DNA from 2 places in the Sporosarcina sp. FSL K6-1508 genome. Region 1 is predicted to be linked to the other one. Evidence: predicted binding sites of a transcription regulator. Region 1 holds the regulator's gene; the other holds the start of a gene.

Region 1 (3,211 bases):
CCATTTAGTTTTGTGTTATTAACGTATACAAAAAGAGCAGAAAGTGCAATGAATCAGCCTTCCTGCTCAACCTCATATTCTTTATACCTGCGATGTACCGTAGCTTTGCTGATATCATGCCCGAGCCCTTTCAGAACCCCTGTAATTTCTTCGTAAGTCAGCCCTTTTTCTCTCAACGAAACAATTTCACCTATCGGCACTTCAATTCGCTCACGGCCTTCTGCATTGCCTCTATTCTTCAAATTGCGTTCCGGTCGATATCCTTCTCTTACCGCACGTTTCATGCCCCGTTTGATTTTTGCATTGTGTAATTTACGCTGATATTCTTCAACGATGGCTAGAATTTCGAGTAGCATTGTATCCATTTCATTAAGCGCTATTGGCCCGCTGTCATTATGCGAATAAATCGCAGTGTCTGTTTTTGCCAGTAGATGCAACACTGCCATCCGTGCATTTCCCCGTCCAAGTCGTGTCTCATCTTGGATCAGAACCGCATCGACCTCTTCATCACGAATGTAATCCAGAAGACTTAGAAGCCCTTCACGGTCGATATCAAAACCGCTATGCTTATCTTTAAATGTTGCAACATGGTCAAGACCAAGTTCAGCTGCCAAGTCCACTAGTTCTTCTTCCTGTCTCGTCAGCGACATTTCCTGTGTTTCTTTTTCAGTGCTCACCCGGCAGTAGATGACACATTTTTCATGCTGTCCAGTCATCGATTAACACCAGCCAATTGTGTTTTATTTTTTTCAACGGTTCGTACAACAGGCAGAAGCAAATCTTCCCCTTTTTTAATAGTAGCAGATGATAGGTCATTTAAGCTCATTACCTCTTTGATCCACTTATCTGCAGGCACATTTTCGGAATGAAGATATGCGAGGTCCCAAAGGGTATCTCCTTCTGTAATGGTGATTGTTGTAATTGCCTGCTCTTGTCCATATTTATTTGCACCTATGATTGCGAAACCTATACATAAAACGATAATAAGCAGAACATAGTTATTTTTTTTAATAAAAGTCATTATAATTCCCCCTTGCGAATGTCTGTTCGGAATACCTGTTCCTATTATAGGAAATACAAAATGAAATGTCAACACTTATTAGAACCTGTGTTTGCCATTTCTATAGAGGGCTGATATAATGAATCTATTGAAAAGTCTAGATTGTCGGTGACCTATTTCACGACTTTCGGAAATTAGCAGAATATAAGGTGAGAGGTGAATGGGATGAAAAAGATTTCGAAGAGACAAGAAGATATTTTGTCTTTCATTAAATCAGAAGTGAAACAAAAAGGTTATCCACCATCCGTAAGAGAAATTGGCGAGGCTGTCGGTCTTGCATCAAGCTCAACTGTTCACGGCCATCTAGCTCGTTTGGAAAGCAAAGGCTTCATTCGAAGAGATCCGACAAAACCAAGAGCAATCGAAGTACTCGATCCGGAAGGTTTGGAAACATTAAAGCCAGGTGTTCTTCACGTGCCTCTTGTCGGTAAAGTTACGGCTGGACTGCCCATCACAGCTATTGAAAATATCGAGGAGTATTTCCCCCTTCCTGAATCCTTCGGTACTTCAGAGGACAAGCTGTTCATGCTTGAAATAGTAGGAAACAGTATGATTGAAGCCGGAATTCTCAATGGAGACTACGTTGTCGTCAAACAGCAACAGACAGCAAATAACGGGGAGATTGTTGTTGCGATGACTGATGAAGACGAAGCTACAGTCAAACGCTTCTTTAAGGAAAAAGATTATTTCCGCCTGCAACCTGAGAATGCTTCAATGGATCCTATCATTTTGGATAACGTTTCTATTCTTGGTAAAGTAGTCGGCGTTTATCGCATGATTCATTAATTTATAGTATGCAAAAGGGCTGTTTCCTTCGAAGGAAACAACCCTTTTTTATTTGGGGAATTAATATGACCGTGCCAGGCTTTGCCTTGACGGGTTCCAGCTTACCCTTCGTCTTAGCCATATCTACTAGTCAACTTTATTTGCCGATTAAGTTCTCACGAACAAGTTTACCTATAGAAGATAATACAGCCACTTTTACATGCTCGTATGTTAAGCCTCCTTGGACATACGCAGTGTAAGGCGGTCTGATTGGGCCGTCTGCAGTCAGCTCGATGCTGGAACCTTGGATGAAAGTCCCTGCTGCCATGATGACATCGTCTGTGTAGCCTGGCATATACGACGGTTCGGGGGCGTAGTGCGCATTGATGGGCGAGTTTTCTTGAATGGATCGACAGAATGCAATCATTTGGTCCGCATTCTTGAATGAGACGGTCTGAATTAGATCTGTTCTTTTTTCCGTGAAATGCGGGGATGTATCGAGCCCGAAACTTTCAAGGAGTGCGGCTGTGAATAGCGCACCTTTTACAGCTTGGCTGACAACATGAGGGGCCAGGAAAAATCCCTGGTACATCTCCCGTAGTGTATCAAGGGATGCTCCTGCTTCTGCGCCAAGGCCTGGAGAGGTCATGCGGTACGCACATTTTTCAACGAGATCGGCACGGCCTGCAATATAACCGCCTGTTCTTGCAAGACCGCCGCCTGGATTTTTAATCAGCGAGCCCGCCATCAGATCAGCACCGACTTCGGTCGGCTCTTTCTCTTCAACAAATTCACCATAGCAATTGTCGACAAAAACGACAACATCCGGATTGACAGCTTTCACTTGAAGGACCATTTCACCGATTTCATCCACCATGAAAGACGGCCGATCGGAGTAACCTTTCGAGCGCTGAATGGCTACTATTTTCGTTTTATCGTGCATGTTTTTCACGACTTCTTCAAAATTAACTGTCCCATCTTCATTCAAATCAATATGTTTATAAGTAATGCCGTAATCATGTAGCGAACCTGTATCCTTCCCTTTTCCCGATACAATGGAATCCAATGTATCATAAGGTTTCCCTGTTATATAGAGCAGTTCATCACCCGGTCTTAGAATACCGAAAAGGCTGATGGAGATTGCGTGTGTTCCGGATATGATTTGATTGCGCACAAGGCAATCCTCCGCTCCAAAAACGTCAGCATATACTTGTTCCAATACATCTCGACCCGCGTCATCATAGCCATAACCTGTTGAGCCTGTCAGATGAAAATCGCTCACCGTATTTTTACGGAACGCAGCAAGCACTTTCCGTTGATTGTAAAAAGCAGTTTTTTCGATTCCTTTAAAAAATGGTGCCAATTTCTCTTCGATTGCTTCCGCAT
Region 2 (3,211 bases), 850 kb from region 1:
AATGGCATTTTTAACTCATTACTGGCTCGACGAACGCTTTCCAGGATGCAAAACTGTCACAAAGGCAGGTTGCGTAGATATCGACAAACTTGTCGACTGGGGAAAACAATATGGATTGAAGCGGGACTGGATTGATATGCGTGACGATTATCCTCATTTCGATCTGTTCGGTAAGCATGAACGTGACATTTTAGAAAAGGAAGGGCTAATCGACCAATTGGAACGGTTCGGACTTTGAACATGAATATGCAATATAAAAATGCATAATTATTCTATTCGCAAATAAATTAAGAAAAGCGTGAGGCATTTTGCCCTCACGCTTTTTCGTATGAATAGATAAGTTCACCCAGTTTCGGATCTACATTGACATGTAAATCATGATCAATGAAATACCATTTGTCCCGGCTTTCAATATAATAACGGACATTATCATGCACTATTTCAACAGCCACTTCATCGGGCTGTTCTTTTGTCACACCTAATGAAAAGCCCGCGTGAAGTGAACTTGACCCACCGTATCTTGCAAAAAAGCGGATGGCGTCACCAGATTCAGCTTCCATCTCCTCTTTAAACCATAAAAGCGCTTCGTTCGACAAAATAATCTTCATTGGAAACACCAGCCTTTCGAACTCTGACTCCATTGTATTATAACCACTTTACTTTTGGCTCGGTTCCTGCTTTGATGCGACCGATATTGGCTCGGTGACGGTAGAAGATGAAAGCGCCAAACAAGCCGATCATTACCATCAAATAAATATCGCCTGTTCGGAAATAGTAGTAGATGCTGTATAAAAAGCCCACCACAGATACGATCATTGACGATAAGGACACCATTTTTGTTACTTTCAAAGCGACGAAAAATGTTATGAGCACGAGAATGAAAACAGGCCATTCATAGGCGAGCAACACACCGCCGGAAGTCGCAACGGCCTTCCCCCCTTTGAAATGAGCGAAGACGGGATACATATGCCCCACAACCGCTAGAACTCCTGGAATCAAGGGATGGACTGAAACACTGTCGAAAATAGGAAGGAGTGGCAACAGTGCAGCCGCCGTTCCTTTTAAAATGTCGAGTATTGTAACAGTAAGCCCCGCTGTTTTGCCGAGTACACGGAAAGTATTCGTTCCGCCAAGGTTTCCACTGCCGTGTTCACGGATATCCGTTTTGTAAAAAAGTTTCCCAACCCAGAGAGCGGAAGGAATTGAGCCGATTACATAAGCAATCAATAACAGTATGATAAGTTCCATGGACGTACCCCTTTTTTTATTTGTCTATGTATAGACTTAGTTTAGCAGAACCATGAAGTTGCGACAATGGGCTTCACATAGAGAACAGTATGAACTTAGGTTAACAGTTACGCTCTGATTTTGAACTTTTTAAGCTCTAACTGCTGATTTAAAGGACCAACAATTTTCTATCTTCATTGCAATAAAACGCTTTCTTCTATACAATTAATTGAGCAAGCTTCCGAAAACGTTGATTTGACAAGCTTTAAAGGAAGCAGTACGATTATATAAAAGAGAACATTCGTTTGATGGAGGTTGTACTTTGACGAAAAAACAAGATAATTATACGTATGATGATGACTCGATTCATATACTTGAAGGCTTAGATGCAGTACGAAAACGGCCTGGTATGTATATCGGTTCTACTGATTCACGCGGACTTCACCACCTTGTCTATGAAATTGTTGATAATGCGGTAGATGAAGCGCTAGCGGGATTTGGTAATGAGGTAGACGTTACACTTCATACAGACGGCAGTGTCAGTGTCCGAGACTACGGGCGCGGAATGCCAACAGGAATACACCAATCCGGCAAGCCGACGACGGAAGTTATTCTTACCGTCCTCCACGCAGGCGGGAAATTCGGCCAAGGCGGATACAAAACAAGCGGCGGACTTCATGGAGTTGGTGCATCTGTCGTAAACGCGCTGTCTGAAAAGCTTGAAGTAACGATTTTTCGCGATGGTAAAAAGTTCCTTCAGCGTTTTGAAAATGGCGGTAAGCCGGACACGACGCTTGAACAAATCGGAACAACACGGGAAAAGGGAACGCTTATTCACTTCAAACCGGATCCGACAATTTTCTCCACGTTAAAATATCATTATGAAACCTTAAGTGAACGTTTGCGGGAGTCTGCATTCCTGTTAAAAGGCTTGAAAATCGAGCTAAAGGAAGAAGGAACGGACAAGCATGATATCTTTCAATACGAAACGGGTATTGAAGCCTTCATTTCTTATTTGAATGAAGAGAAGGACGTCTTGCATGAGGTCGCATATTTGGAAGGCGAATCAGAGGGCATAGAAGTCGAATTTGCATTCCAGTTCAGTGATGGTTATTCAGAAACAATTTTATCATTCGTTAATAATGTCCGCACAAAAGATGGCGGAACACATGAAACTGGTGCAAAAACGGGCATGACCCGCGTATTTAACGAATATGCGCGAAAAACTGGTTTATTAAAAGAAAAAGATAAAAACCTCGAAGGCGCAGATATCCGTGAAGGAATTGCAGCAATCGTTTCGGTTCGTATACCAGAAGAAATTCTGCAATTTGAAGGACAGACGAAAGGCAAACTCGGGACAAGTGAAGCACGGGGAGTCACGGATTCAATCGTGTCTCAGAAACTGCTTTATTTTCTTGAAGAAAATGCGGATTTAAGTGCGGCGCTCGTTCGAAAAGCAATCAGGGCGCACCAAGCACGTGAGGCGGCGCGCAAAGCACGGGAAGATGCACGTACTGGAAAAAAGAGAAAAAGATCTGATACACTTCTTTCAGGTAAATTAACACCTGCTCAATCTAGAAATGCTGCAAAAAATGAACTTTATCTCGTCGAAGGTGATTCTGCCGGCGGATCCGCAAAACAAGGGCGAGACCGTGTATTCCAGGCAATTCTTCCACTGCGAGGAAAAGTGCTCAACACTGAAAAAGCAAAACTCGAGGATATCATGAAAAATGAAGAAATCAATATGATTATCCATGCAATCGGGGGCGGCGTCGGATCAGACTTTCAAGTCGCAGACATCGCTTACGATAAAATCGTTATCATGACAGATGCGGATACGGATGGAGCACATATTCAGGTGCTACTGCTGACGTTTTTCTATCGATACATGAAACCGCTTATTGAAGCTGGGAAAGTATATATCGCATTGCCGCCTCTTTACAAAGTGTTTAAAGGGACAGGGAAGAGCGAAAAATTTGCATAC

Evidence for each region. The regulator LexA, encoded in region 1, represses DNA repair genes until DNA is damaged. The targets are predictions, from matches to a motif close to CGAACATATGTTCG.
Region 2: the regulator LexA is predicted to act here: its motif matches at 1,522-1,535, upstream of parE (DNA topoisomerase IV subunit B).

The regions. Positions count from the first base shown of each region.
Region 1 covers NZ_JBBOXF010000001.1:4,111,185-4,114,395, forward strand. The annotation lists gene MKZ11_RS21140 (YneB family resolvase-like protein) at 54-716, opposite strand; gene yneA (cell division suppressor protein YneA) at 713-1,021, opposite strand; gene lexA (transcriptional repressor LexA) at 1,226-1,846, shown strand; gene MKZ11_RS21155 (methionine gamma-lyase family protein) at 1,983-3,211, opposite strand, start outside.
Region 2 covers NZ_JBBOXF010000001.1:3,257,943-3,261,153, forward strand. The annotation lists gene MKZ11_RS16345 (hypothetical protein) at 1-238, shown strand, start outside; gene MKZ11_RS16350 (HesB/YadR/YfhF family protein) at 315-608, opposite strand; gene plsY (glycerol-3-phosphate 1-O-acyltransferase PlsY) at 646-1,248, opposite strand; gene parE (DNA topoisomerase IV subunit B) at 1,550-3,211, shown strand, end outside.